DNA from 2 places in the Anaerobacillus sp. ABD4_527 genome. Region 2 is predicted to be linked to the other one. Evidence: riboswitches for the same ligand, from Rfam matches in the RefSeq annotation. Region 2 holds a riboswitch; the other holds the start of a gene.

Region 1 (15,851 bases), on a different contig from region 2:
CTGGTATCAAAACGTACAACGGCGCAATCTCTGTTGATATGGAAAAGCAAGAAGTTGAAACTGTTCTAGAGCGCGCTAAGAAAGAAGATAAAGCGACAGGGCTTGTATCAACATCTCAAGTAAACCACGCTACTCCAGCATCATTCGGTGCTCACGATGAGTCCCGCCACAACTACAATGCGATCGCTGATGATTATTTCGATGAAAAAGTCGATGGCGAGCATAAAGTAGATGTCATTCTAGGTGGTGGTACAAAGTACTTCGAACGCGCGGATCGTGACCTTGCTGGTGAGTTTGAAGAAGCTGGATACAGCTACGTAACAAATAAAGAAGATCTTATGAGTGACGATAATGAACAGATCCTTGGCCTTTTCGGTGAAAAAGGAATGGACAAGATGATCGACCGCGACGAAGAAACGCCTTCACTAGCTGACATGACAACAACTGCACTCGATCGCCTTAGCAAAGACAAAGACGGCTTCTTCCTAATGGTAGAAGGAAGCCAAATCGACTGGGCTGGTCACGACAATGACGTCGTTGCAGCGATGAGTGAAATGGAAGACTTCGAACAAGCATATAAAGAAGCAATCGAATTCGCGAAAAAAGACAAGCACACGCTAGTCGTTACAACTGCTGACCACTCAACTGGCGGTTTCGCAATGGGTCGCGACGGTGAATACAAGTGGGATCCAGCTCCACTAAAAGCTGCTAAGCGTACGCCTGACTTTATGGCAGAGCAAATCGCTGAAGGTGCTGACGTAGAAGAAACGCTTAACAAGTATATCGACCTAGAGCTTACTGAAGAAGAAATCAACTGGGTAAAAGAAGCTACGAAAGCTGAAAAAGACAAAACAACTGAAATCGACAATGCGATCGAAAAAATCTTCGACCTGCGTTCAGGTACTGGCTGGACAACTGGCGGCCACACTGGTGAAGACGTAAACGTGTATGCTTACGGTCCTGGAGCAGAAAACTTCATCGGTCTTCATGACAACACGGAGACAGGTCAAATGGTGAACGACCTTCTTATGAAGCAGAAGAACGAAGACGATGATGAAGATGATGACGACAACGAGCGTGACGACGATTAATTAAGGGCATACTAAGAAAAACGTTCCCGCTGCTCATACGGCAGCGGGAATTTTATAAGCAGGAGGTCTTTCTAAATGAAAACTATCGGATTCTTTCTAGCAGCTTCCCTACTCCTTGCCGGATGTGCGACTGACGCTGAGCAAGGCGCAGATAATAATACGCAATCTGAAACAACGCAAGAAGACAATCAGCAAAAAGATGAAAACAAAAACGAAAATAAATCAGCCAAAGCTCCCGATAATCCACAAGCACCGGATGACAGCTCACTAACGAAGGTTGGCGATTTCCATGAGGATGAAGATGGATCCGTTACGTTAAAAGCACTCTCAAACTATAACGAAACGACGAAAATCGGAGACGTTGAACTTACTATTTCAGACGTTAAAGTGATGAACTATTCGCCTTCGATGGACTTGATTGACTTCTTCCATCCGTATTCCGATGACGAAAAGAACTTCAATTATGTAAAACTGCACGTAACAGTGAAGAACACTTCAGATGAACCAGTTGATTTTGCTCCTGTCTCGGTGCTCGAAACGAGTGAAGGAGAGAAAAAAGGGTTTGAGGAAGACTTTTACCTCGAAGAACTTTATGGGGTATACGAAGGTAACGAAGAACGTACTGGCGAATTGGGATTTGTGCTTAACGAAACAGATATCGCTGAGCTTTCATCCCTAACGGTAAAAACAAGTGACGTGTTTGATGAAGATAAGAATTCCAAAGCTAAGGCAAAAACAATTGACATTCCGATTGAAGACTCCTGATACCAGGGGTCTTTTTTTAGCGTGTTAAAGCACGTTTCGCAGATAAATTCCTTTTTTCGCGGATATCTACTCGATTATCGCGGATAAAATAAAATTTCCGCGGAAATAATGAGAATTTCGCGGATAACCCCCTCAAAATCGCGGATATCCACTATCAACACTCATCCATCCCCACAAGATACAATCGTTTCAACGCTCAAACAGCTCGATATCCCTTCGTTACGTACCAGATCAGATAGCTTATAAACGAAAATCCTAAGGTTCCAAACAAAATGACCGACTGAAGCTTGTACCCTTTATTTGCGACCATCCACTCTGTAGCCATATGAAAAACCGCTGCCAAATCTAGCATCTCTATCTCCTCCTGAGTTAGGTGATACTAGATTATAAGCAAGCGGTTCGTCTTTTATGCCTATCAATTATGGAAAGTTTTCAATCGCTCTGTCAGTTCCATGAAAGTCTCGCGGTCACGCTCGTCTAATGCTTTATCTATTTCTTTCATAAGTAGCTCTTCTCTATGTTTAATAGCGTTATTATGGACATGTTCTAGTAGCTCTGCGATTACTTCCTGACTCTGCTCCGACACTTGGTTTGAATAGATTTTTCGATGATCCATTGTTTCATCCTCCATTCTATTATTAGAAACGCAGCTACAATTGTTATCGCTGTTACTATAAATCTAACCGATTTTACAAAACTTTAAACTTCACAATGCAGATTCTTTTAACTTTTCTGACTTTAAGGAGATTTTACTAGACCTTCACTTCTTTTACAACGGCTTGAAACGCTTGTTCTAAATCATCGATAAGGTCTTCTACATCTTCTATACCCGCTGAGTAGCGAATTAATCCTTCTGGTATGCCCATGGCCTCTCTCTCTTCAGGTGTGCATTCGACATGACTCGTCGTTCGTGACGGTCCCACCGTTGTCTCCACGGCTCCAAGATTTGCGGCTCGGTTTGCAAACGTAAGCTTAGGTAAAAGATGCTTCACCGTTTCCACACCGCCTTTCACCGCAAAGCTGAACATCCCGCCGTAATCCTTCATCTGCTCTTTTGCGATTTCATGCCCCGGATGATCCTCGAGTCCAGGATAATATACCTCTTCGACAAGTGCCTGTGACGTTAAGTACGTCGCGACCTTCATCGCGTTATCGCACTGCTTCTGTACACGAAGCTTGAGCGTTTTCATCCCACGCAACAAGAGATAGGCACTCATCGGATCCATCGTCGCTCCGTTGATTTCCCGGTAATGATAGATTTTTTCGACCAAGTTTTCATTTCCACAAACGACCCCGCCGAGTGCATCAGCATGACCACCGAGGAACTTCGTAGCACTATGGATCACGAGATCCGCTCCGAGTGCGAGCGGGTTTTGATTGATCGGTGTAGCAAACGTGTTATCGACAACAACGAGCGCCCCCACTCTGTGAGCTGCTTTTACCATCCGCTTAATATCCGTAATCTTTACCGTTGGATTCGTCGGTGTCTCGAGATAAAGAATGCGGCATCCCTTCTCGACCTCTTCCTCAATGAGCTCATGATTTCCCGTTTCACAAAGCATCACATCGACGTTTAACATCGGAAGAAATTCCGTGAAGATTTTATTCGTGCCACCATACGTATCTTTGATCGACACGATCCGATCTCCTGGAAAAAGAAACGTTGCGAGCGTATTGCTGATCGCCGCCATCCCCGTCGAGAAACTCGTCGCCGCTTCCGCTCCTTCAAGCGCCTTCACTTTATCTTCGAACGCCTGAACAGTCGGGTTCGTATTCCTACCATAGATATGACCCTTCTTATTTCCAACCGCGACCTCATACCACTCGTCCATGTCATCATATCCATACGCTACGCTATGAACGACCGGAACTTGTGTCGCACCATGAGAGAGGTATTCTTTCTCCCCTGCCCAGACGGACGATGTCCCCATTCCTGGTTTTTTCACAATCGATCTCCTCCTTTTTCAGACTGCATCGTTCCCCATCATCGACACGTCTTTTGCATCGATTAGCTTTCTTGAAAAATTCGCAAGAACTTCGCTTCCACTCTCTGTGACTCTGATCGATTCGCTGATTTCAATCCCAAAATCGTGATACCAGATTCCAGGAATCAGATGAAACGTCATATTCGGTTGTAAAATTGTTTGATCACCTTGTCGAACACTCGCCGTATGTTCACCCCAATCAGGTGGATAGTTTAGTCCGATCGAATAGCCGAGGCGTGAATCCTTCATGATGCCATGTCGAGCGATCGACTTCCGCCAAACTTCTTCAACCTCTTCGCACGTTACGCCAGGTTTTATGAACGCGAGCGTCTCATCGAGCCCTTCTACCACGACTTTTCCAATGTCTCTTACTCTCTCATCTTGCGTCCCAACTGAGACCGTTCGCGCCATCGGACAATGGTATCGTTTGTAGCAGCCAGCAATTTCGATAATGACGAGGTCATTGTTTCGATACCGTTTATCAGACCATGTGAGATGCGGTGTACACGTATGTTCCCCCGATGGTAACATCGGAACGATCGCTGGATAATCACCGCCAAATTCAGGTGTTCCACTGATGAGACTGCTATAAATATCAGCCACGACGTCACATTCTCGAACGCCCTCAGAGATCGTATCAACTGCTTTTTGCATGCCGAGTTCAACGAGCCTCGCTGCATTTTTCATATATAGAATCTCTTGATTCGATTTCACCATCCGAACACGGTTCACAAGGAGGGTGGCATCTTTCCACTTCGCGTCAGGAAGGTTTCTCTTCAACGATTCAAACGCTAAGGCGGTGAAGTAATATGCGCCCATCTCTACCCCGATGTGACGCGTACTTTGATCAAGTTCTTCAAGCGTTTTCGCAACAAAATCCATCGGATGCTTCACGTTCGAATGAACGTAATCATCGGTATACGTTACGAGGTTCTCATGGTGAAGCCATGTCGTTGCCTTCGCGCCATTGCCGTCCATCTTTCTTCCGATCCAAAGCGGCTGCTCTTCATCGATGATCACGACGACCATTTGATCCACGTAAAATGACCAGCCGTCATACCCCGTTAAATAATTCATGTTCGCAGGGTCCGTTATAAGCAGAACTTCAAGACCTTCATCGAGCATCCTTCTCTTCGTCAGCTGAATGCGTTCCTGGTACTCTCGCAACTCGAATGGCATCATCGGGACGTCGCCTCCCCAAAACTATTGTTTAAATTTTCAGTTAACTCATACTACCATCATCCCGCCTTACGACACAACTCCCTTTTTACAAAAAATTATAAGGTCACGCATCAAAAAAGCAGACCCATTCATCATGGATCTGCCTTAACCTTTTTACATTACCTTTCGATTCATCTCCAACCTGTAAAACCTTTTATCCACAGCCAGGACAGGAAAAGGTTTCGGGAGGTCTTCCAACTCCACCCGAACAAAACCATTTTTCTCATAAAATCGATGTGCCGCTAAAAACTGCTGCGTTGTACCAAGGTATATGTCATGAACTTCTTTCTCCTTCGACCACTTTATCGCTTCTTTAAGCAATCTTTTTGCGACAAAAAGAGGGTTCCCTCGATAATCCTTATGTACAAACATTTTACGTAGTGCAAGCTGGTTGTTTCCAATGTCGAGTAGGCTAATCGTACCCACTACGCGTCCATTATAAATCGCCAGCCAGAAGTTCCCTTTCCCCGTTTGATAGAACGACTCGATCGCATATAGATCAGGCTGTTCTTCTACAGTAATTGGGATTTGAAATTCATCTTGTTGGATCGTAGAAATCAAATCCACCATTTGTTCTTGATAGTTTTGATCATACTGCTGTACGACTAGATTCTTTTCCATTACGTCACCTTCTCACTCTAAATAGTTCCCTGCTCTCTCCACCTCAACCAAACCACTTTCTTCTAAAAACTGTGAAACGAGGTGAACGTGAGCAGACCCTATGATGAGCAGCGTTCGAGCACCTGGCTCACTCAGCTCTAATAGATTGCGATAGATAATCAAGTTCCTCTGATACCACCATCGGACCCAATCGATGCCAACGTATTGCCCACCTTTTCCGATACGAGCGATGTTCATATACATCTCGTGATCCTTCATCACTTCTTCAGGAGAATTCATCTCATGTAAAAGCTCGAGGATCGTTCTGTTTTCCAGACTTTTATGAGAATGCGAGCGATACGTTTGGTTGATATGTTCATAAAGCTCAGGCTGCTCTTCTTGAGCCCAATCATATACCTCACTTAGCGCTCGATTTCCGACCGTATCCATCCAATCGACCGCATATACTTTTTTATGCTCTAATTGAGACGCGATACGAAAGCCAAGTTGATGCACTTCATCGACCCTGAGCTCTACATTACCATTCAAGTAATCCTGATACTCTTGATTAAGCCCGGCATTTTCACTCTTTACAATTTCGAATGCTAGTTTCGTAGGCTCAAACCGTTTTAATCGATCTACAACGTCTCGAATTTCCGCTTGTCTTTTTTCCGATTCCAAATCATTCGTATCCACCTTATAAAGGTCTTTCGTATACTTCATATGAAACGTTCCGAACACCAGAACTTTTGGCTTACTCAACACACATGCTCCTTCCTATCCTAAAGAATCGGCATCACTAACCTTTTCATAATAATATCTACCACCTCTTCTATCCGTCGATTCTCCGTTGAAATATACTCCCCGAACCCCCCGGAAGAAAAAGCCTCTACACACAGATCGGTTTGGTAAAAACACCAGCTTCCATAAGCTTCTCCCCTGTTCAGCAGTCTTGACGTAATCGTTTCCTTATTTGCTGTTAAGCAAAAATGAAACGTCTCAGGATCGATTCGTTTAAATCCATCGAAAATATAATGGAAATAATCAGGTTTCCGAATCGTCATCGGGACGATGAGGTGTTTCTGATAGTGCTCTGCCGTCCGCTTTGCAATCGAGACGGTAAACTCTTTCCATAATTCCAAGTCTTGAAAATCACCAGTGAGTGCCTCTTCTTCTTTGATCGATGAAGGCAGCAACGCACTGAGCATCCCTCCGACCACTTCTGGGTCAAAAATCATACTGTTATCGATTTTGTTTAAAAGCTCATTGGCAACAGTCGTTTTTCCAACTCCAAACGCGCCATTGATCATGATGATCATCGCTTAACTCAACGCCTTTCCGGAAGCAATATTTCCACTCAACACTTCATCACAATAAAAATTAGTCACGCTCGTTCACTCCTGTTTGGTTTTCAAAAAATTGATTGACTTGCTCCGAGTCTTCAAGCTTTGGCTGAGCGAGACCGATCAGTTCATCTTCTGAAGCAGCTTCAAAAAAATTCTCACCATACCAAGCTTGTAACTCATCTCTCGTAACCGACAATACCTCGCCATCGTAATCAGCAGAAACAACCTCAGCATTTTGAATCAACGTGAAAAGAACCGTTGCATTGAATAGAAACGCTTCTCGTTGTTCTTCTGATAGCGCTTTTGAATAATAAGCTGTTAAGCCATATGGTTCGCTTTTTGTTTGCAGCGATAAACTTTCTAACTCCGTGCTACCGGGCAATAGGCGTAAGATTGCACCAACCGCGCCGTTGTCTCCTATGTATGAATCTTTGTACTGAAAAAGCGTTTCCTCGGCTGGTTCAGCAGAATTACAGCCGCTGACGATGATTAGCAATACTATAAAAACCAGCTTAATTCCCTTCATCTGTTATCTCCTGTAAACCACTGAACGGCTTTAGCTTGTCACATTCTACAACGATTGCGGTCATGCCATCTTTCGTTGACGTCTCATGCCATTCCCCTCTTTCCCACATCGCGAGCTCTCCTTTTTGAATACGATGCGATTGACCGCCGCCCTTCACGATTCCTTCCCCTTCAAGCACGAGGAACATTTGTGGCACCACAGCTTCATGACCTCCGAGCAATCCATCACGACCAAGATGCATACAAGCGATCTGTATCACATCGATCTCTTCTTCTATCATTCTCGTAATAGGCGAGATCACCACATGCTTACTATCAAACTTCGTAATTTCTTTTCCAACACCTCGCCCAAATCGGTAGCGCTTCATACGTCCCCTCCTACAATATGCCCCATACATACTTCGATTCTTAAGGCGATCTCCCTTTTAATCTGGTAAAAATAAGCAAACCCCTCAGGAATTCGTTACCTGAGGGACCCTCCATTATCACCTTAACCGTGAACGATTCTGACGATGTTCCTTCCTTGAAGGCGCAGTGTCGTACAGCCTCTTCTCTTCATCCGTTTCAGGTAGGATGCCAGGAACGGCTTTCGGTTTCCCTTCTGAGTCGACCGCAACCATCGTCAAGAACGATTCTGTCGTCATCACTTTTCGCCCGTGAAGAAGATCATCTGCATACACCTTCACATACACTTCCATCGACGTTCGGCCGGACCTCGTGACACAAGCCTCGAGCGTTAACGCATCTCCAACTTTCGCGGATGATAGAAAATCGACCGAGTCGATCGATGCCGTCACGACCACACAATTTGAGTGTTTCATAGCCGTTAATGCTGCGATTTCATCAATGTATGCTAACACTTTCCCTCCAAAAATCGTATCTAGATGATTCGTATCTGGCGGTAACACTAACCTTGTTTGTGTCATTTTCGAATAGCTTACTGGTAAAGATTCCATGAACGCATTCCTCCTTCATTTTTCAACAAAAAAACACACCTCCAAATTGAAGATGCGCAGGATATAAACGTCACGAAATTACGGAACCACCAAACAGTATCCGTTAGTACTTTCCACGTAACACCCTCCTATCTCCCGTAGGAATCAATGCTCTTCCTTATGGCAGGTCTCCTGACTCAGATTCTTCAGCACATCGCCCTTCCCGTTTAACAACAGTGGTATTGCGATATGCCTCCTCTTCACAGTGGCGGGACCGCGTTGGATTTTCACCAAACTTCCCTTTTCAGCTTTTAATAAAGCCACCATAAGGCCTATTCAGTTAGTAAGGAAAATCCTTACCTAAAAATTACTATCTCCTATCGCTGTAGATCTGTCAAACTCGTTCACTGAAACAAATGATGCAGCAACCGATCTTTATCATCAAAAAACTCTTTCATCACCTTAAAGTGTTCCGTCTCCTCTAACGTTGTCTCAGTCATTCCATCTTCACTCAGCACAATCATTTTCGAATCTGGGTATGCCATAAGGATCGGCGAGTGTGTGGCGATAATAAACTGAGATCCCTGCTCGACCAGTTCGTGGATGCGCGCAAGCATCGACAGCTGCCTGATCGGAGAAAGGGCCGCTTCAGGTTCATCTAAAATATATAACCCTTCTCCTCGAAACCGATTGGTAAAAGCCGCGAAAAAGGATTCTCCGTGAGATTGTTGATGGAGCGATTTGCCTCCAAACCCATCGACGACTTTTGCCCCCGCAAACGGATCAGCATCTAACTCTTCAATATTTGTAGCGAGATTATAATACGTTTCCGCTCTGAAAAAGAAATGATCCTTCGCACGGTAAACGCCTTTAGCTAGTCGCAAATAGTGATCTAAGTTCGAGTGAGAATCATAGCTCGAAAAATTAAAGTTAAGCGTCCCGCCTTCAGGATTGAATCCATACTTAATCGCCATCCCTTCAAGCAGCGTCGATTTCCCCATCCCATTCTCACCAACGATGTACGTCACGTTTGGGTGAAACAACAGCTCCTTGAAATTCTTGATTACCGGTAGAGCAAATGGAAAGAAATCGTACGAAGGGATCTCATCTCTCTTTATATTGAGACGTTTAACATACTGCGTTTCTTGCGTTAACTTCATTGCTAATTGCCCCCTAACTTCCAAACATAAGTTCTACCCATCATACCACTCACATCATGCGTAGCGCATAACAAAAGTGAAAAAAAGACGCATATTCACTGGAATTCACCCATATGTATAGTAATGTATTTCATTTTTTAAGGAGGAGATCTTATTTCTGATCAAAAGAAACAAGACGAAAACCTGGTGAAGAAAACCTCCAAACAAGCAAACGATCTTGTGAATAAATCTGCAGATACCGTTAATGATATGGTGAAGTCTGTTAGCGGAAAAGGCGGTCTCGTTGGCAAGGTATCCGATACGTCTACTGATTTTGTGAAGAATGTGAGTAAGGCCGGCACGGATGCGGTAGGGAAAACGGCAGATAAGGCTGAGAAAATGATCAAAGGTGCTTCGAAGAAAGTGTTTGGGAAGAAGAGAGAGGAATAGTTGTCAGCACTTACTAAAACTCAATACCCTTAGAGAACCTATTCATCAGGTTCTCTTTTTTTTTTTGCCTATAAAAAACCACTCCACTACAGATTTCGTTTCATTTGTATTAGAATAGAGTCAGCGAAAGATAGGAGTGGATGAGATGAAAAAAGAGATAAAGTTAATCGCGTTAGATATGGATGGCACGCTCGTTAATCATGACGGCGAAGTGTCGAAGGAGAATGAGGATGCAGTGCGCCGTGCGAAAGAAGCTGGGTATCATGTTGTGATCAGCACTGGGCGCTCTCTTCCTTTCTGTCGTGAGATTGCAGAACAGTTAGGCGAATCAGCTTACTTGATCACGGTGAACGGGGGTCAAATTTATGACCAGCATTTCAACCTTGTGGACAGTACGCACCTCGATAGTGAGATTGTTGAGAACCTCTGGGAACTGAAGAAAAGGCATGATGTTTGGTTCTGGTCTTCCACGACTGAAGGTGTATTTAATTCAAACACACCATTTGAAAGAGATCTTCATGACTATGACTGGTTGAAATTCGGCTTCGATGTGAAAGACGACGACGTGCGCCAAGTTATTTTAGATGAAGTCATGAGCAACGATGCTTTAGAAGTCACAAACTCTAGTTTAACAAACATGGAAATCAACCCTGCAGGTGTAAACAAAGCAGCTGCGCTACGCAAAGTAACGAAATGGCTTGATCTTTCCATGGATGAAGTGATGTCTGTTGGAGATAGTATGAACGATATCGCTATGATTCGTGAAGCTGGCTTCGGTGTTGCGATGGGCAACGCACAGGAGCGCGTGAAAGAAGCAGCAGACTGGATTACGAAATCATATACAGAGCACGGTGTCGCACACGCAATCGACCACATTATGAAGGGCGAGTGACAGGCACCCCCCGCTTTATGTCGAAAGGCTGAGTGAATGGAACATTCACTCAGCCTTTTTGATTTCTCCCTTTCTTCCTCTATCCTGCAAATCAAAAAAAAGAAGCTGAACGGTCAGCTTCTTTCTTCATAAGTTATTTTCTAATCTTACTGATCGACAGTTTCTCTTGAACGATGCGGATTGCTTCTGCAAGCAATGGTGCGATCGAAAGAACTGTGATCTTATCGATATCGCCGCTCTTCGGTAAAGGCAGCGTGTTCGTCACAACGATTTCTTTGATGTTCGATTGTGCGATTTCTTGTGTAGCCGTGCCTGAAAGGACCGGATGCGTGAATGTCGCGTACACTTCTTTCGCACCGTGCTCTTCTAATATTTGAGAAGTGAATGTCACGTTTTTCGCTGTATCGATCATATCATCGATAATGATCGCTGTTTTACCTACTACATCTCCGATTACGTTGATCGTAGAAGGTTCACCTGTGTCGTATGAACGACGATCGATCAATGCGATCGGAGCATCAAGCAGGGATCCAAGTTTACGGGCACGCAGTGCGCTGCTGTTATCTGGGGCAACGATTACGATATCCTCAAGCTGTTTCTTCTCGAAGTATTCAGCTAATACTGGAATACCAGAAACCTGGTCAACAGGAATGTTGAAGAATCCTTCGATCTGGTTCGCGTGCAAGTCGACCGTTAGGACTCTAGTTGCACCAGAGCGTTCTAACATGTTTGCAATCAATTTCGCTGTGATCGGCTGTCTTGGGCCTGTTTTTCTGTCCTGACGTGCGTAGCCATAATAAGGCAGCACAACATTGATCGTTTTTGCAGAAGCTCGCTTCAATGCATCGATCATGATGAGGAGCTCCATCAAATAGTCGTTTCCTAATCCAGCCCCACCGATGGACTGAACTAGATATGTATCGCATCCGCGGATACTTTCTTCAACGTTCATGTTGATCTCACCGTCTGCGAAGCGCTTAACGGAAGACTTACCTGACTCGATTCCAAGAAGTTTTACAACTTCTTCTGTAAGTTCAGGGTTTGAATTCAAACCAAATACTTTCACGTCTTTTTCTTGGCGTAGCATAACGTAGCTCCTTTATGGTTCATTTCGATAGGAAGTTTCCAATCAAAACGTAATGTAAGGGAATCATTCTCTCTTCAACTATAACATAGCGCCCGTATAACTTTCTTCAAAAAATTAAAGGAAATCTTGCCCTGTCCCTTACCGCCACCGTATTGATTTTACGAAATAAATGATGATCGTACCAAATAGCACGACAAGGAATACCGGAACAACCCAGAACTGGAGAGTTTCTTCTTGCGTACTCGACATTTCAACGATTTTTTGGGTCAATATCGCAAAGAAAATTGCGATTTCATTTTTTAGTAAGCGTATCATCGTAACGGCATAATAATACTGCCTTTCAGCGTTTCCTTCTGTTATCTTAACTACATAATTGTAAGCGTCAGGGATACGCTCGAGGAACGAAAGCCCAATCCATACGAATACTCCAATCGAAGGTAAAAGGAAAACCGTCCACTTGTCTCCCCACCGATCAGGTTCACCCGCAGCGTTAAAATGGTGAGGGACCATCTCTGGGATGCTTGACCAGTTGAGAACAATATAAGCGATCGAAAGGAATAATGCTGAAATCCCTATGATGTCTAGGACTTTATGTAAAAATGGTTTTTCGATAGCGATGTTCGGTCTATTTCGAGTCCCCATCGTCGTCCCTCCTTTTCGTGTCTACTATACTATACGAATAGAAGGTGAGGAAGTTTCCTTTTTAGAGCTCCTTTTTAAAGACATAGCTCACTTTATCGTAAGCCATCTTCTCTTCATAAAATCGATGCGCATCATGCCTTTGAAGACCTGAGGAAAGTGCGATCGAACGATAGCCATGGTCTTTAGCCCACTTCTCCACAAAGGAAAGGAGCGACTTGCCGTACCCTTTCGAGCGATCTTCCTTTCGAGTCACAAGATCATAAACCCATACACTTCTTCCATAGTATAAGGTGATCATCGGTGTAAAGCCGATGACGGCTACGATTTCCCCTTCCTCATAGAGTGCATACAAATGGTACATGTCTTTTTTACGTGCTTGGTCTACATACTCTAAATACGATTCTTCATCTAAATTTGTGCGCAGCTCACTCATTACGAGAAAGGCTTCCCTTATTTCTTCAAGCGACTTCATTTCTTTAATCATGTGACTTCCCTCCACGATACAACATGCCGTACGAATACCCTAATCGTTCAAATCCACACTTTTGTAAAATTGGTTCACTCATCGGACTTGCATCGACCATTAAAATAGGATGCCCCATTTCTTTCGCTTTTTTCGCACGTGCAGCTAAAAGCGCGGTGTAATGTCCCTTTTTCCTATGCTGTGGTAACGTTGATCCACCCCACATGCTCGCAAAATTCTCTCCTTCCAAGTACATCCAGGCAGCACTTACCAAATTGCCAGCTTCATATATCCCATATAAGGAGAGTGAATTCGTATTCTTAAAATCACGCCACAATCGTTCTCCTAAGCTTGCGAAAGAGTGATTCCATATGCTTTCTTCAAGCTTCATGATCGCATTGATTCCATCCAAATCGGTTATTTCCTTCACATGAGATGTATCGTGACGTAACAAAAAGTGGTCATCAGAAAGCGGGATGACCATCAGCGCTTCTTTTTCACCTTTCTTAAATCCTTCATCTTCTAAAAGATCCACAAGGTTTGAAGGCTCGTCATAACTATAAACTTTCCACTCAAACTCTTGATTTAATGTAGCAAAGCGGTCCTTTTCACTCTTAATAACCTTTTTAGCGTCAGTATCCGTCAAGTTAGAAAAGATGATGAAACCATGTTCATCTTGATGGACTGACACATGACGAATAACATATTCCGTTTCTTCTCTTCGAAATCCTGGAGGCGTAACGTTTTTTCTCATTTCTTCATCGAACAACGCTTTTAATTCATGCTTCTGCATATAGCACCTCAGTGAATAAAATTTTTGATACAAATTTCAAATCTTTTTACACATACTATCATTGTCTTTCAAAGTGAAGCATTTGGAAACCATTTCTATCATGGATTGTTATTTGAGCGGTTTACGTGAACAAAATAAGGGTATTTATTTCTATAGCTGATAGACAAAGTGAAATTTTATGTCAGGATTCCTTACATAAATCCACACTTATACGTTATTATCGGTAAAATAGTGAATAGTTAAAAAACTTTCTAAAGGTGAGGTAATGTATGACGATTACAAAAGAAAGCATCAAACAAGTTATTTTGGATGAAGTTCATGAAAAGAATGTAGAATTTATTCGCCTAGAGTTTACAGACATGCTTGGTGAAACGAAGAACGTAGAGCTTCCTGTTGAAGAGATCGAAAGTGTAATGAACAATGAAGCGATGTTCGACAGCTCTTCAATCGCAGGCTTTTCAGATATTCAAGAAAGTGATATGTACTTGTTCCCAGATCTTGAAACATTCAAAGTACTTCCTGAAGCGGTCGACACGGACTGCATCGCACGCTTCATTTGTGATATTCACACGCCCGACGGTGAACCGTTCGAAGGTGACCCTCGCTATATTTTAAAACGAGCGATGAAAGAAGCACAAGACCTTGGCTATACTGTAAACGTTGGACCTGAACCAGAATTCTTCTTATTCCAACTGAATGATGAAGGCTACCCGATCCGCAAAATGAATGACCGCGGTGGTTACTTCGATGCATCACCTAAAGACAAAGGTGACCAGGTACGACGCGATATCGTTCGCACGTTGAAGAAATATGGTTTTGAGATGGAAGCTTCTCACCATGAGGTAGCAAAAGGACAGCACGAAATCAATTTCCGTTTTGACAGTGTATTGAAAGCTGCAGACAACATCCAAACGTTCAAGAGCGTTGTTAAAGACGTTGCGACTGGACATGATTATCACGCAACATTCATGCCTAAACCATTTGCAGGTGAGAACGGTTCTGGTATGCACTGCCACCTTTCTCTATTCAAAGATGGCGAGAGTGCTTTCTTTGACGAAAACAAAGAAGACGGAATTTCTGATACGATGAAACACTTCATGGCTGGTATTCTTCACCATGCGAATGGTCTTGCGGCAATTACAAACCCGAACGTGAACTCTTATAAGCGTCTTGTTCCTGGCTATGAAGCACCTGTAAGTGTTGCTTGGTCTCACTCTAACCGAAGCTGTATGATCCGCGTTCCAACAACACGTGGAATGGGTACACGTTTTGAAATCCGTAACCCAGACCCTACAGCGAACCCTTACTTGACGCTAGCTGCAGTACTACATGCAGGTCTTGAAGGAATTCGTGACGAGCTTGACCCAGGTGAACCAGAGTCTCGTAACCTTTACGAAGTGTCTACAGATGATGTTCCAACGCTTCCAACAAACCTAAAAGAAGCGATCAAAGCACTTAAAGAAGACCAAGTCGTAATCGACGCTCTAGGTGAGCATACGTCTAGATGCTACATCGAAGACAAAGAAAAAGAATGGATCGACTACTCCCTGAACGTAAGTCAGTGGGAAGTTGAACGTTATATGAATAAGTAAATGTAAGAAAATCCGCTCATATCGTGAGCGGATTTTTTTATCCTCCGAAAGACCATATAAACATGAAAAAGAATGTGCCGATTAACGAGAAAAAACTTATGACTAGTGAAAGTACAGGAACAAATTTTTTATAGAACATTTCTTTTCTAACCGCGAAGATAGAAATGATGAAGATCGGTAAACCTGCAAAGATCCCAACCTTCATCACTAGTGTGATTGCTCCAAGTGCTGCATCTTGATAGATCCCTACGACCAAAGCGATCAACACACCCAAATAAATGAAAAGAGACACCGCACAAACTCTACCTAGCACTGAAGTTGGCAA
Region 2 (15,851 bases):
GTTCAATCGAATACGATTGCGAGTGTAGTTGATGAGAGCTTTAATATTGATGGATGGGTAACAGGAGTAGTCGTTGCAGGACTTACCTCTCTGATTATTTTCGGTGGTGTAAAACGTATCAGCTCTGTAGCAGGATTCTTCGTTCCAATAATGGCAGTTCTCTACATAGTTGGAGCATTGATCATTATCATCCTGAATGTTGAAGCTATCCTACCTGCGATGAAGTTAATCTTCACATACGCATTCTCCCCAATTTCAGCTGTTGGAGGTTTTTCAGGCGTAATCGTAATGGAAGCAGTTAAATCCGGAGTTTCAAAAGGAATTTTCTCAAATGAGGCTGGTTTAGGTACAGCCGCTCTTATCGCTGGCAATGCAAAGGCTGAGCACCCCGTGCGACAGGCGCTTGTGGCGATGACAGGTACTTTTATCGTGACGATCATCGTTTGTACGATGACGGCGTTAGTATTACTCATTACTGGATTTTGGGATCCAACAGGTGGAGAACTCTCAGGTGTCGTCCATAATGCGGATCTAGAAGCAGGTGCATTGACTACGGCTGCCTTCGGATCGAGTCTAGGTATTATTGGAGAGTACATTGTCACCTTCTCAGTCATCTTTTTCGGGTTCTCAACGATTATTGGTTGGTATGTGTATGGATATAAATGTTTTGAATACCTTGCAGGTACAAAATTTACTACGTACTATGGATTTGTCTATATCTTCGCATGTTTTATAGGAACAGTGGCTAATCTGACGACTGTTTGGGCATTTGCAGATATGGCGAATGCGCTTATGATGATTCCAAACTTAATCGCTTTACTATTATTGTTTAAAGTGATTAAATCTGAAACTGATGACTATTTCAATCGATATTTAAATGAGGTAGAAATCAAAAAAGCTAGTTGATTGCATAATGAAAGACGCTTCGACCTATAGAATAGGAGAAGCGTCTTTTTTCTGTTAAATTACTAGTCTGCTTTGAGCTCAGTGAACACGACGAGTCGTTCTTCGTGTGTTCCATGAGACTGACTGAAGTTACCAGTGCACGTGATGAGGTTCAGATTTGCATCATTACTTGGTCCAAAGATTTTTTCAATAGGTGCATTCTGAAATGGGTACCTTTCTTTCCCTGTTACAACGAACGTAAGTGTTTCTCCATCCTTACCTGTTACGTATACTTCATCACCTTCTGATAGATCTTCAAGGTGATAGAAAACAGATGGTCCAGATTTGCTATCTACATGACCTGCTATGACGGAATTTCCGGTCGTGCCAGGCTTGAAGCCAGGTTCAAACCATCCGACATTTACGTGGTTGGATGGAACACCCATCTGTCCGTTTTCCAAAATACCTACATTCTCAACTTTTGATTTAACTTCAATAGAAGGGATCTCGACAGATACAGGGATTATACCTTCTTCACTCGACTCTGGAATTTTATTTGCATTTTCATCGATCGATTGTTTTACGTTGTCATACGCTACGTCACCATTTTCAATCTCTACTTTCTTAACTGGTTCTGAACCCGTTTCAGCTGTTGATGAATAGTTATTGGTATATCCAGCAATCAGGAGAAAGATGATGGCTGCAGTAACTAGAGACATGACTATTTTCATCGTATCACCTCGTTTGCTCAATTGTAGATTTAATAAGCTAACGATATTAATGGATATTTGGATCACTTTTTTTTCTTCTACGATTGCGTATGAAGAAAAGTAGGGTTAAAGCTGCAAGTGGCACGAGCACAGGAGATAATCCAATGAGCACAACAACCGTCTTCGAGAAGAAGGATAGAATTCCATTTGCTGTTTTCATAAACAACTGTTTTGCTTCGGCGATCGTACTCTTATCACCTTCTCCGAAAGCAGGGACTTTAATTTTCTTTTCTTTTAAAGAAACAGTCACGGTCGAATAGTCACTTTGATTGTTTAAATAGTTCATACGCCCTTTTAACTGCTCGATCTCTTCTTGGACTCGAGACAAATCGTTTGAAATAGCTAACAGATCCTCCGTTTTTTCAGCTTTTTCTAAAAATGTTTGGAGCCTATCTCTCACATTTTCTTTAGCTTTCAGCCTTGCTTCTAAGTCTACAAATTCTTCTGTAACATCAGTTCCAGTAACCGATTTTTCTGGTGTACCTTTACCAATTGTTTCAGCTTCATCAAGAAAAGGGTAAAAGTTATCTTGAGGGACCCTGACTGTCATCGAACCGTAGTTGATCTCTTCTTCAGAGAACGTTCTTGATTCTACAATATACCCACCATTTGCTTCGAGAAGCTCTTTCAATTGGCCTGTGGCATCAGAAAGATCCTCTACAGTTAAAGATAAATTAGCGTTAAAGATAACTTTTCGATCTGTTTGAAGTTCTGGCATCTTCATCGTTTCGTTCGTAGAGCTGGATTCGGAAGCGCTATCTTTTGTTTCGCCTGCACTTCTATCCATCTCTTCTGAGAGTGGCTCTCCGCTGTCACCACTTTCTGACTGTTGATTAGAGCTGCAGGCAGTAAGTATAAGCATTACTATAACAAAGCTAAAAAGTAAGTACTTTTTCATTCCTTAACCCCCTAGATCACTATATACAACATAACGTGTTGATAACGGAATAGGTTACATGTGACCATTCACAATTCTTGCTAAAGGAGGTTTTTACTTTTTTATCTCCATTCTTTGAAAGTTCAATTGCTAAAGACACGTTCATTACAATTGCCGTTATTATAGGTATCCTTTTGTTTAGGTTCATCGTTAAAGCGCTGTTCTTTAAAAGAAAAGGTTTAGAAAAAAAGGAGAGTAAGCATGCAGTCCTTTCATTCCTAAACTGGCTAACGCTATATGCCATCATCGTTTTCTTGCTTCTCTACTTTTCTGAGTATGCCTGGATGAGCCGTGAGCTGTTCACGATTGGGGATGTTGAAATATCTTTGCTGCTTCTTCTCATCGCATTGTTTATCATTACGCTTGCGAACAGGCTGTCAAAGATATTCACCTCACTACTGATGCCCCCTTTGTATGACCATTACCGGCTCGATACAGGGCTTCAATTTACATTTAATCGAGTGTTCCATTATACCTTGATGGTAATCGCAGTGATTATTAGCTTGACTACTGTTGGAATCGATTTAAGCGCATTGACCATCTTCGCAGGTGTATTAGGTGTAGGAATTGGCTTTGGTATGCAAAACATTGCTAACAATTTCATTTCAGGTCTTATTATATTATTTGAGCGTCCCATCAAAGTAGGTGATCGCGTGATAATTAATGACATCATCGGAGATGTTGAGCAAATTAAAATGCGAGCAACAATTATACGAACGCTTGATAATGAACGAATCATCATGCCTAACTCTTACTTTATAGAAGAACAGGTCGTTAACCACTCTTACGGAGATAATCGATTGCGTCTCGTCGTACCAATCGGAGTTGCTTACGGTTCAGATGTTGAACTTGTAAGAGAGCTGCTCCATCAAGTTGCAAAAGATGAGAAAGAAGATTCGATGTATGTACTTGAAAAACCAGAACCGTTTGTAAATTTCATCGGGTTCGGTGACTCATCCTTGGACTTTCAGTTGTTCATTTGGATTTCTTCTCCAAAAGCAGCGGTCGTGACAAAGAGTAATCTTAATTTCCGAATAAATAAGGTGCTTGCAGATCATAATGTTGAAATTCCCTTTCCTCAACGTGATTTGCACGTGAGGAGTCTGGATGGCACGGTCATTGAAAAGCTAAGGAAATAAAATCACACAATTTCACACACTTTTTTCGCAATTTCTTCCACAATTATTGTCCATAATTAAGTTTGTAAGGATAATAATTTGAAGGGAGATCGAAAGAAAATGAAAAAGTGGTTACTAGGTATTGCAGGTTCAGTTGTACTTGCAGGTGGAATTGCTGGAGTGAGTGCAAACGCGGCATCTGAAGAGGGTGCACAAGTAGACGGTACTGAGGTAGTTCAAGAACAAGGACAGGTGAAAGGGCATCACCATAAGCGAGGTTTTCATAAAGAAGGAAAAGGAAATGAAAATCATGAATTAATGGGATCGATTGTTGAGAAACAAGAAAAGCTAATCGATTTATTGCTCGATAAAAATGCCTCAGCAATTGATGGCGTTGAAGAATTACAAACTGAGTTAGCCGACGTAAATGAGCAGTTAAATGCACTTCATGAAGAAGCAAAGGCTGCTCATGAGAAATTGAAAGCACAAAAACAAGAATGGAAAGATAGTGGCGAAAGACCTGAGCTTACAGATGAAGAGAAAGAAGAAATGAAAGCAAAGTTCAGTGAAATGAAAGAGAAACGTGAAGAAGCAATGGCATTAGCGAAAAAGAAAGATGAATTACTTACTGCATTAATTGAAAAGGTAAGCTAACGTAAAGAGATAGGGTTTCCTATCTCTTTTTTTATGCTCATGATTTTTGTGATAAGTGATTCATGATCTCCTTATTTTCTTCTTCACTAAGCAATCCCATTTTATAACACAACTGTGTATATCCGGCTAGTTTTTTTAAGCATGTGTGCTGCTTTTTACTCATAAGCTTATCTCCTTTTTCCTTAAGGAAACATTTTTAGGTATAAACAATATATGCTGGAAATGAAAGATAGTGTTAGGCTTTAGAAAGACTTTATACCTAATCACACATTAATTGATTTTTTCTTCTTGTTAGATTACAAAATGTGCGATAAGATAAATACATCGATATTTTGTGTTTCGTTTTTGTTTTAGACACTATATATTGATTTTGTGGTAGTTAATTAAATAGTGATTGAGTATGCGGTGTCGTGAAACGACTTAATAGGGAATCCGGTTTTAATCCGGAGCTGTCCCCGCAACTGTCGTGTGGACGAAGCAAATGCCACTGGATGAGGATCCGGGAAGGCTTGCTGAGGAAGAAGCACGTAGCCAGTAGACCTGCCGATGCTCAGAAACGTTTCTATTCTTCGGGGATTGAGGATGAGAAGTGGCAGAAAGAATGCAGGGTTATCCCTGGATTCTACCCTTGTCGTATTCTCAAAAGCTCACTCATAGAAGAGTGAGCTTTTTTATTTTGCTAAAAAAAGGAGAGGGTTAGATGAGTTTAACGGTTGCTCTAGAGGACCATGAGATCATAATAGAAGCAAAAAACATTCTTAAGCGTTTTTCAAATCTTGATAGTGAAGGGTTCTTTAACAAATTAGGAAGCGGTGTATCTGGAGAAATGTCGAAGGGCGATGTTGAGCACATGTTAATTTTAAATGCGCTCGAGCGGATTAGAGCCGAAGAACCAGATTGGACATATGTAGCAGCGTCATTTCACCTTCAGTCACTTTATGACAGAGCCTCGCACATACGAAGAGAAGAACAGGTGTATGGGAAAGGGGCATTTTATCGCTTATTGAAACGACTTACGGATCAAGGGATCTACAACGCGGATCTTCTTAAGTACTATAGCGAACAAGAAATTGAACACCTTGCAGCAAACATAGTCCCTGAGCGTGATCATCTATTTACTTATATCGGGTTAAGAACACTTGCAGATCGGTACCTCACAAAAGATTACGAAAAAAACACTCTGGAACTTCCTCAGGAGCGCTTTCTCATTATCGCGATGATGCTGATGATGAAGGAGTCGGAAGATAAACGTTTGGAACGAGTGAAGGAAGCCTACTGGGCCATTTCAAATCTCTATATGACAGTTGCAACGCCCACTCTCGCGAATGCAGGGAAAACATATGGGCAACTTAGTTCATGTTTTATCGATACGGTGGATGATAGCTTGCGAGGCATCTATGACAGCAACACTGACATTGCGACAGTGTCAAAAAACGGAGGTGGAATCGGTGCCTATCTAGGGAAGATTCGAGCTAGAGGCAGTGACATTAAAGGATACAAAGGGAAATCATCTGGTGTCCTCCCTTGGATGAAGCAACTGAATAACACGGCAGTAAGTGTGGATCAGCTAGGACAGCGACAAGGTGCGGTCGCAGTTTACCTCGATGTTTGGCATCGAGACATCATTGAATTTCTTGATGCAAAGCTGAACAACGGTGATGAGCGGATGAGAACACATGACCTTTTTACGGGAGTGTGTATACCAGACGTATTTATGGAAACCGTCGAAGAACGTGGTGAATGGCATCTGTTTGATCCTCACGAAGTTCGGAAAGTGATGGGGTTTTCCCTAGAAGATGCGTACGATGAACGTGAAGGCGATGGAGATTTCAGAAGAAAATACGCAATGTGCGTAAACAGTGATACATTATCTCGAAAAACCATACCAGCCATCGATATTATGAAGCGCGTTATGAAATCGCAGTTAGAAACAGGTACGCCATTTATTTTCTATCGAGATGCAGTGAATCGAGCCAATCCGAATAAGCATGCAGGTATGATCTACAGCTCGAACTTATGTACTGAAATTATGCAGAACATGAGCGCGACGACTGTGGAAGAAGAAATAACAAAAGACGGAAAGATCGTAATTACCAAAAATCCTGGCGATTATGTGGTATGTAACCTATCGAGTATTAATTTAGGTCGAGCAGTCCCAGCAGGTGTTCTCGAAAGGCTAATCCCAATTCAAGTTCGAATGCTTGATAATGTCATCGATTGTAACACGATTGAAGTTCCACAAGCTCAACTTACAAATGAAAAATATAGAGGGATCGGACTTGGAACTTTCGGTTGGCACCACCTCTTAGCGAAGAAGAAGCTCGTTTGGGAGTCTGATGAAGCTGTTGAGTTTGCGGATCATCTTTATGAAACGATCAATTATTTAGCGATTGAAGCGAGTTCGGAATTAGCTCGTGAAAAAGGGAGTTACTCGATGTTCGAGAAATCGGACTGGCATACTGGCGCTTATTTTGATTGTAGAAACTATTACGATGAAAAGTGGAAAACACTGAAAGAAAAAGTGAAGAAGCAAGGTCTACGCAATGCTAATCTACTAGCTGTTGCACCGAATAGCTCCACAAGTTTAATAGCAGGTTCCACAGCATCGATCGATCCAATTTTTCGTAAAGAGTATTCTGAGGAAAAGAAAGATTACAAGATACCTGTTACAGCACCTGATTTATCACCTGAAACGACCTGGTATTATAAGTCGGCTTATTATATCGATCAATTATGGAGCATTGAACAAAATGCTGCGCGTCAACGCCATGTCGATCAGTCTATTTCGTTTAACATCTATGTTCAAAACACGATTAAAGCAAAGGAACTGTTGAACATACACATGACAGCATGGAAAAAAAGGCTAAAAACCACGTATTACGTGAGAAGTACATCAGTAGATATCGAAGATTGCGAAAGCTGCTCAAGTTAGGAGGAAGAGGTATGAATACAATCCAAAAAAGAAAGATCTATGATATTTCAGCTCCCAATCGCTCGAGTGGGATTATTAATGGCAAAAGTTCGAACGTTTTAAACTGGGACGATACAAGATTCAATTGGACGTATACAATGTATAAAAACATGTTGGGTAATTTTTGGACGCCGTTTGAAATCAACATGTCTTCAGACGTTAAACAGTGGGACTCCTTATCCAACGATGAACAGGATACGTTCAAGAAAATTATTGGTCTACTAGCGTTTCTTGATTCCATTCAAACTGATTATTCGAGTAAAGTAGCTGATTATTTAACAGATTCTAGTTTATCTGCCTTAATGCAAGTTCTTTCTTTCCAAGAAGTTATCCATAATCAATCTTACAGCTATGTGCTTTCATCACTAGTTTCAAAACAGGAGCAGGATCGAATCTTTGAATATTGGAAGCATGACGACATCTTACTTGAGAGAAATGAGTTTATTGCATCCGGTTACGAGAGGTTTGTAGAAGACCCGACGCCTCAAACGTTTTTTGAGTCGATCGTATATGACGTTATTTTAGAAGGCTTGTTTTTCTATGCGGGATTCGCGTTCTTCTATAACCTCGCCCGTAATCAAAAGATGGTATCGACATCTACGATGATCAATTACATTAATCGTGATGAGCAGCTACACGTTACTTTATTTGCGAACATTGTAAAAGAATTATTTAATGAACAACCTCAGCTAAATACAGAAGAAAACCATCGATTCATAAAGGACACGTTCAAGAAAGCAGCTGAGTTAGAGATGAAATGGGGGGAAGCAATCATAGGAAATAAATTTATTGGAATTTCACAAAATGAGCTTAATGATTACATTAAATTTATGACGAATAAACGTGTCAACCAACTTGGAATAGACCGGCCATTCGATGGCTATCGAGAAAACCCGATGCGATGGATTAAGGCGTATGCAGATGTGAATTCTGGAAAGAGTGATTTCTTCGAACAGAAATCCAGGCAGTATACAAAAGTATCAGACGATAATGGCTTTGATGAGTTGTAGAAGAAGAATATACTTATTTTAGTAGGTTCTTAGCATGTAGAGAAAGTAAGGTTTTGGATTAGTAGTAGGAGAGACGATCGCGGACTCCTGCGGTAGAACGGGCGGCCGAGACCGGAGGTGCGGGTTTCACCTCGGGCTTGGCCGTTCGTCCGCGGAAAGCGTGCAATCGACTACGGCATCGGGAGCACCGAATAATGACATTGGTTCTCGACTGGCTGAGCTCCTACTTACCTAGTAGGTTCTTATTCTAGCTTAATATCAAACTCCTTCAACAAATCCTTTAATGCTGGTCGCTCGTTTCCGTCTCTACCTACAACATGTGTTGCCTGTGTTAGTGAATTTAGCACCGCTTCTTCAGTAGCTTCACCTACCGCTCGGAATGCTAGGTCGATGTCTTCTTCGTGGATCGTTTGGAGTTGTAACGGTTCTGAAGATTTCTCGTGTGGAATCTTGTTTGCTGTGGAAAATCCAATGATGATCTCGCCGCTTCCAGTAGTAATGATGGAACCTGTCCTCGATAAGCCCGTTACGGATCGTTTGATGATTCGATTTAGCTGTCGCTCCGAAACAGGAAGGTCTGTCGCAACGATCACCATAATTGAACCCTTATCTTTTTCTTCCCATTTATGTAATAGATTTGCTTTGAGCTCTTCACCGATTGGTTTTCCATCGATACGCAGGTCTCGTAATATACCGAAATTGGTTACGACAAGAACACCTAGTGTATAGGTGCCATGCGCCATTTCCATCATTCTAGATGAAGTTCCAATCCCACCTTTTAACGAGTAACAAAGCATACCTGTACCTGCTCCAACTGCGCCTTCTTCTACATGTGTAGAAGCGTTAGAAATAGCTTCAAAAACATGTTCTTTCTTCACGTATTTTGCTCGGATGTTGTTAAGAAACATGTCATTGCATTCTCCTATGACAGGATTGACCGTTCCTGTTGAATGACCGATTTCAGGGCATCGATCGAGCATATATTCGATGAGTGCATCTGATGCTGTTCCAATGCTAAGTGTGTTTGTTAACACAATAGGCGTTTCCAATGTTCCAAGTTCGGTCATTTGAATCGTACCCATGGTTTTTCCAAACCCATTGATCACATGAGTAGAAGCCATGCATTTTTCTCTAAACGTATTCCCTTGATGAGGAAGGATGGCTGTTACGCCAGTTTGCATGTCACCGTTACTTAACGTAGCATGTCCAACTGTAACCCCTGTCACGTCGGTTATTGAGTTTAGCGGTCCCGTATTTAATTCTCCTATAGAAATACCATAATCTCTTACTCTTTGTTTCTCCATCTTACCCCACCTTTCTAATTACCATCATACTCTTCTTGTACAAAAAGGAAACGGTTATCTTGCTACCATTTCCAAAGGCGAATCTCAATAAGCGGCCACTACGATGTGCTATAATTAATAGAGAAGTGTTAGTGTATTTTCATGAAAGTGTTCATAACCATGAATTAATGGGGAAGATTAAGTCGAAAGAGAGTGGAACGTAATGGGACGTAAATGGAATAACATTAAAGAAAAAAAAGCTTCAAAAGATGCAAATACAAGTAGAATTTATGCCAAGTTCGGCCGTGAAATATATGTAGCAGCTAAGCAGGGAGAGCCAGACCCAGTAGCAAACCAGGCACTACGACTAGTACTAGAACGTGCAAAAACATACAATGTTCCAAAAGCAATCATCGATCGTGCGATTGAGAAAGCAAAAGGCGGATCTGAAGAAAACTATGACAACCTTCGTTATGAAGGATTTGGCCCAGACGGTTCGATGTTGATCGTAGAGACACTAACAAACAACGTGAACCGTACTGCTTCAGATGTGAGAGCGGCTTTTGGAAAAAACGGTGGAAACATGGGTGTGAATGGTTCTGTAGCTTATATGTTTGATCCGACAGCTGTATTTGGTATCGAAGGAAAAACGGCTGACGAACTGCTTGAGCTATTGATGGAAGCAGACATCGACGTTAGAGATTTACTAGAAGAAGAGGATGCTGTGATCATCTATGCTGAACCTGATCAGTTTCATGCAGTTCAGGAAGCGCTGAAAAACGAAGGAATCACTGAATTTACTGTTGCGGAATTAACAATGCTCCCTCAAAATGAGGTCGACCTTCCAGCAGAGTCACAGGAACAATTTGAAAAACTAGTAGACGTGCTCGAAGATCTTGAAGATGTACAGCAGGTATACCACAACGTTAATTTAGGAGAGTAACTGTAGACAAACAGCCTGGCGAATTGCCAGGCTGTTTGTTTATTTTGTAGAGATGGTTACGTAATCAGAAATCATTCTTCGATGACTACCAACCATATTATCAGGTAGAGAGGTTGGGTCAAAAAACGCATAGGACAAGCTTTCTTCTTGTTTTGAAGTTAATTGACCAGTGTAATGATCCGTATGAAAGGCAGCTGTGACAGAGTAAAACTCATCTCCATTATCAGCTACAGTAAAAAACTCTGAACCAGAGTACATTTGAAAAAGAGTGAGTGAACGTATTCGTAATCCTGTTTCCTCCTTCGCTTCACGAATAGCGGTTTCTTCTGTAGATTCTCCAGGCTCCATCAACCCACCAGGTAACCCCCAACGTTTTTTCTTTTCATTCCTTTGTTGCAATAGAATAGCCCCTTCTTTATTACGAATGATCACGACTGACCCCACTAGGATAAGAGGGCGTTTACCAACGAGGCTTCGTAATTCCTCAACGTATCCCATCATAAAAACCCCTTTCTCTCATCATTATAAATGAAAAAAAGAACCTTAAAAGAACAAGGTTATATTAGAAAAAAAGATGAATAAACTAAATTATGTGTTAATTTTCATAAAATTTTAACAATTAGTAAACTTATCTTATGTATTGCTGATGTATAATCATTAGCATACAGACAGAAAGTTGGTGGGTTATTGTGAAAAAGCACAAGAAATTAACGTTTAAACAGCTTGTCGAGCAAAATAAAGCAGAGCTTCTTAAAAATGAGAAGGAGTTAGCAGAAATAGAAAAGCGTCTAGATGATAAGCATTCATAGTGAAAAGCAGTCCTTTTTCGGGACTGCTTTTTCATTTTCAGACATTCTAGAAATGGAAATTTATGCTACGATTAGAGAGGAGGGAGGTAAGACTATGAAAAATCTAATCAGCGTAAATGTTGGGAAGCCAGTTGAAATGAGTTACAAAGGAAATGTGATGGAATCAGGTATTATAAAAACATCTACTCATGAGCCGGTTTATGTATCTACAGAGCAGGTAGAAGGGGATGGACAGGCTGATCGTGTTCATCATGGTGGACCTGAGAAAGCGATCTGTGTATACCCTTATGAGCATTATCCTTACTGGGAAGAGAAGTTGAGTCGTAAACTATCTCCTGGAGCATTTGGCGAGAATTTTACCATCTCCGGTTTAGATGAAAATGAGGCGAGAATTGGTGATATCTACTGTATAGGAGAAATCTTAGTACAAGTAAGCTTACCAAGGAAACCGTGTTATAAACTCGCAAGTAAGTTCCGTGTTGACGACATGGTAAAACAAGTAACTGACAATGGATTTAGCGGATATTATCTAAGAGTTCTTCAGGAAGGTTATGTATCTGCTGGTGAAAAGGTAAGCATTCACAAAAGGCCAGATCACGATGTAAGTGTTGCGATGGTAAATCGCTTAACATACCATGACAGAAAAGATCGGAAGGGTCTTGAGCAGGCGATGCAAGCGAAAGAGCTATCAGAGGATTGGTATAATAAGCTTAGTAAACAGTTAAGCGCGCTCTAGGGCGCGCTCGTCATTTTCTTGCCATCCGATAATAAAAATAACATAGCATCACGATTGTTGCCGCAGTGACTACATATTTTACGATATCCATATGGACTCCTTAATAGAAAAGGCTGGAATCAAACGATTCCAGCTTTTGTAGGTTTAGACTACTTTTTCTTTTAGTGCTTTACCTGGTTTGAAAGCAGGTGTTTTTGAAGCTTGGATGAAAATTTCTTCTCCAGTTTGCGGGTTACGACCTTTACGAGCGGATCGTTCTCTTACTTCGAAGTTACCAAAGCCAACGAGTTGAACTTTTTCTCCTTTTGCGAGTGCCTCAGCAATCGTATCCATCAATGTGTCTATCACTCTTGCAGTATCCTTCTTTGACATTTCAGCTCTCTCAGCAACGGTGTGTAGTAGTTCTGCTTTATTCACAGTAAATCATCCTTTCTAACATTACTAGTTTATCTATCTATGTCTTAAGCTTGGACATTTCACGTTTATTCTATACATATATTTTAAATTTATTTCGTGTTTAACATAAAAAAAGAGATTCAGTTAGAATCTCTTCGAATTAGTAATTTAGCTGTTTGTACTCTTTCTCAAGGTCTGTCAAAGTGCACTGGTAAAGGTGTTGATCAGAAGTGGAGTATGCACCTGCTTCAACCAGCTTTGAAATGTAAAAGTGTTTCCGTTGTTCAATGGCTTTTCTTAGCTGATTCGCTTCCAAGAGTACACCTCCTTAATGGTTCTTTTATTCCCAGTATGTCCTTGAATAATGTATTCTAATCAAAAACTGAATGTGACAATTTGGACATTTTACAGGTTTATTATGGGTGGCATGAAGAATACATAAGGAAAGGGGGAGATCTAATGATAAAGACGTGTTTATTCTGTAAAAAAGAATACGAAATTAAACCTGGCCATCCCCAATACCGTATCCTGTTAAGAAATAAGTCGTCTTCATTCACATGCGAAAACTGCAACCGAAACCTTCAGATGGAAGCCTCAGCTACCACCGGGCTCAAACCAGAAGACATAGAAACAGATCATGATCGAATGTTAAAAAAGTAGGTGTACGAAATGTTAGAAAAGATTGAAGCGCTTCAATGGGACTATGAACCATCGTTTGTACCTGAATGTATTCGCTTTGTTTTAAAAGAAGACCTAATTATGATAAAAAACTTGAATTCTACGAGTCTTCATGCGAACAGAGTGGTTAGATACAAGCAGTCTGTTGAAGATGTAGCCTCTGTATTTCAGTATTTTGAGGGACGGGCCTTTTCTTGGTGGGTCATAAATAATCCAGACCTTGAAACGAAGCTGAAAGAGCTTGGAATGAGCCACTATGATACATATGTTGGTTTAGCAAAGCCAATAGAAGATGTTGTAGAAAGACCGTCACATTTTCTTATTAAAAATGTAGAAACAAAAGAAGATGTGTTCCTACACGCTAAACTAAGCAGTGAAGTATGGGGTTATGACCAAGATAGTTTAGAAGCAGCGTATAAAGAGAGAGTGAGCTACTTAAACCTTGCTGATCGTCGAGGAGGATTTATAGTAGCATTCGATGATGAGAAGCCTGTAGGCTACTCAAGCTATCGTTATAGTCATGATGGTCTTACTCTTTATATGACTGGTGCTGGCGTGTTGCCGTCATACAGAGGGAGAGGGATTTACCGAAAGATGGTGGAAGATAGACTAGTGGAAGCTAGAGAGAAAGGGAGCCGTTTTGCCGTTACGCAAGCGAGACTTGGAACCTCAGAACCTGTGTTGAGAAAGCTAGGGTTTCAAGAACATGGCATATTTAAGCAGTATATTAGTGAAGAGAAAACATAAGAAAAGAGCTCTGGTCCGCCCAGAGCTCTTCATTAATGTTCACGAGCAATCTCGTGGTTTGACGAAGCTGACTTCAGTTTCCCTGCAAGAAGCACTAAAGCTGTTACTAGTATCATAAAGGTCCACTCGATGAACGCATTGTGATTGATAAAGTCACCGATAAAAGGCTCGTGTAGAATCATCTTAGAAGCTGTCCATGCAAGAACTCCCGCTCCGATGAAGATGATAACTGGGTATTTCTCCATTAGCTTAAGAATAAGTGTGCTTCCCCAAACGACGATTGGAATACTGATGATCAATCCGATGACAACAAGTAGGAAATCTCCGTTTGCCGCACCTGCAACTGCGATCACATTATCAAGGCCCATAGCAGCATCAGCAATGATGATCGTACGGACAGCCGCCCACAAGTTACTTGCTGATTTTACTTCCTCATCTTCTTCTTCCTCATTTAATAGTTTATATGCAATCCAGAGTAATACGACTCCTCCGATAAGAAGGAGGCCAGGTATTTTTAGCAACCAAACGACTAGGAGTGTTGCAACTGAACGAATAACAATTGCACCAAGTGCGCCTAACCAAATGACTTTTTTCTGCTGTTGCTCTGGTAAGTTACGAGCAGCCATACCGATAAGAACGGCGTTGTCACCAGCAAGTACGATATCGATCATAATGATGCTCAGCAACGCCATAAAAAATTCTGCTGAAAATAAATCCATGAATACACCTTCCTCATAAAAATGATAGCAAATAAAAAAATCCTGCCATGACGACGGACAGGATGATAAAGAAGGGTCCTTTGTCCGGCATGCGGGCAAAGGTCTCGCTAACAGTCTGATAGACTGCCAGTGTGGCCGGAGAAACATCGTTTCTCGTCATGACGACCATACTGTAGCTAGCTACTCCCCTTTGAACGATATAATGTTTAGCACCGTTTCATTATACAATCCTTTCTATGAATGCGCAATGTGAAGTTTCCTGATGTGAAAATATAGTAAAGTTCATTTGAGTTATGTAAAGGTGCTAGGTTGTGCTCACTCTTATCTTGAATAAAGAATATGAGAGGATAACGTATCCTTTCAGTCTTTCTATTTCACTTGAAAAAGGAGCTGTTCTGTTGTTAAAAACCTTTGTTCTAGACACCAATATTCTTTTGCACGATGCTCATTCCATCTTTCAATTTGGAGAGAATGAAGTGGTTATTCCTGCGATTGTTCTCGAGGAAATCGATTCCAAGAAGCGACTTATGAATGAAGTGGGCAGAAACGCACGTGAATTTGGAAGAATATACAAAGACCTTCGAAATGAAAATAAAGGTAGACTAGATCAGCCGATCGCTCTTGATTCAGGAGGATCATTTAGAATAGAGCTTAACCATCGTTCTTTTGAAAAGCTTCAAAGTGAGTTCAGAGAGGATTCCAATGATAACCGAATCATTGCAGTTGCGATTAACTTAAGCTATGAACCGTCTAGAGAAGTTACGTTAGTTTCAAACGACATGCTTATGATTGCGAAAGCTGATACGTTAAAGAAATCGCTTGATCTTTCTACGTTCTTCCCGGAACTATATGAAAGTGACCGTTTAATTCAAGACATCGATCGATTACATAAAGGATATGTAGAAATAAGCGTTCCACCAGATCTCATCAATGCACTTTATGAAGAAGAGCTACTTCTTGAAAGTTTACGTGATTACGTAGAGGACGAGGTCTACCCTCAAGACTTTATCATTATGAAGGATCTGTTCGGTAGCAAGCATTCAGGAATTGGAAAAGTCGTTATGGGAGATCATGGCTTGGTTGTGAAGGGAATCCAAAAGGATTCTTATAATGCCTGGGGAGTTTCGCCGAAGAATGTGCAACAGCGCATGTTGATGAATTTGTTATTTGATAAGACTGTATCATTGGTCTGTGT

The links. A riboswitch is a leader RNA that binds a small molecule or an ion and turns the genes downstream of it on or off. The one in region 2 is predicted to bind cobalamin.
Region 1: another riboswitch for cobalamin. It lies ahead of ACXAHI_RS13670 (acyl-CoA thioesterase); the one in region 2 lies ahead of ACXAHI_RS09245 (ribonucleoside-diphosphate reductase subunit alpha).

The regions. Positions count from the first base shown of each region.
Region 1 is NZ_JBSWXZ010000002.1:274,553-290,403, reverse strand. It holds gene ACXAHI_RS13725 (alkaline phosphatase) at 1-1,091, shown strand, start outside; gene ACXAHI_RS13720 (DUF4352 domain-containing protein) at 1,167-1,856, shown strand; gene ACXAHI_RS13715 (hypothetical protein) at 2,053-2,208, opposite strand; gene ACXAHI_RS13710 (IDEAL domain-containing protein) at 2,272-2,472, opposite strand; gene ACXAHI_RS13705 (cystathionine gamma-synthase family protein) at 2,609-3,802, opposite strand; gene ACXAHI_RS13700 (M24 family metallopeptidase) at 3,821-5,020, opposite strand; gene ACXAHI_RS13695 (GNAT family N-acetyltransferase) at 5,177-5,683, opposite strand; gene ACXAHI_RS13690 (DUF5694 domain-containing protein) at 5,696-6,424, opposite strand; gene ACXAHI_RS13685 (AAA family ATPase) at 6,445-6,981, opposite strand; gene ACXAHI_RS13680 (DUF4825 domain-containing protein) at 7,043-7,534, opposite strand; gene ACXAHI_RS13675 (cupin domain-containing protein) at 7,521-7,901, opposite strand; gene ACXAHI_RS13670 (acyl-CoA thioesterase) at 8,019-8,489, opposite strand; cobalamin riboswitch at 8,634-8,811, opposite strand; gene ACXAHI_RS13665 (AAA family ATPase) at 8,873-9,628, opposite strand; gene ACXAHI_RS13660 (hypothetical protein) at 9,815-10,057, shown strand; gene ACXAHI_RS13655 (Cof-type HAD-IIB family hydrolase) at 10,203-10,949, shown strand; gene ACXAHI_RS13650 (ribose-phosphate diphosphokinase) at 11,083-12,036, opposite strand; gene ACXAHI_RS13645 (DUF1648 domain-containing protein) at 12,175-12,678, opposite strand; gene ACXAHI_RS13640 (GNAT family N-acetyltransferase) at 12,740-13,162, opposite strand; gene ACXAHI_RS13635 (GNAT family N-acetyltransferase) at 13,155-13,934, opposite strand; gene glnA (type I glutamate--ammonia ligase) at 14,204-15,526, shown strand; gene ACXAHI_RS13625 (hypothetical protein) at 15,564-15,851, opposite strand.
Region 2 is NZ_JBSWXZ010000001.1:1,768,798-1,784,648, reverse strand. It holds gene ACXAHI_RS09275 (alanine/glycine:cation symporter family protein) at 1-906, shown strand, start outside; gene ACXAHI_RS09270 (class F sortase) at 969-1,616, opposite strand; gene ACXAHI_RS09265 (DUF4349 domain-containing protein) at 1,663-2,553, opposite strand; gene ACXAHI_RS09260 (mechanosensitive ion channel family protein) at 2,631-3,731, shown strand; gene ACXAHI_RS09255 (hypothetical protein) at 3,831-4,364, shown strand; gene ACXAHI_RS09250 (hypothetical protein) at 4,402-4,527, opposite strand; cobalamin riboswitch at 4,750-4,926, shown strand; gene ACXAHI_RS09245 (ribonucleoside-diphosphate reductase subunit alpha) at 5,065-7,296, shown strand; gene ACXAHI_RS09240 (ribonucleotide-diphosphate reductase subunit beta) at 7,308-8,345, shown strand; gene ACXAHI_RS09235 (DmpA family aminopeptidase) at 8,588-9,649, opposite strand; gene ACXAHI_RS09230 (YebC/PmpR family DNA-binding transcriptional regulator) at 9,852-10,571, shown strand; gene ACXAHI_RS09225 (NUDIX hydrolase) at 10,611-11,069, opposite strand; gene ACXAHI_RS09220 (FbpB family small basic protein) at 11,261-11,380, shown strand; gene ACXAHI_RS09215 (MOSC domain-containing protein) at 11,475-12,116, shown strand; gene ACXAHI_RS09210 (HU family DNA-binding protein) at 12,261-12,533, opposite strand; gene ACXAHI_RS09205 (Fur-regulated basic protein FbpA) at 12,673-12,828, opposite strand; gene ACXAHI_RS09200 (hypothetical protein) at 12,972-13,172, shown strand; gene ACXAHI_RS09195 (GNAT family N-acetyltransferase) at 13,182-13,937, shown strand; gene ACXAHI_RS09190 (TerC family protein) at 13,970-14,656, opposite strand; gene ACXAHI_RS09185 (PhoH family protein) at 15,055-15,851, shown strand, end outside.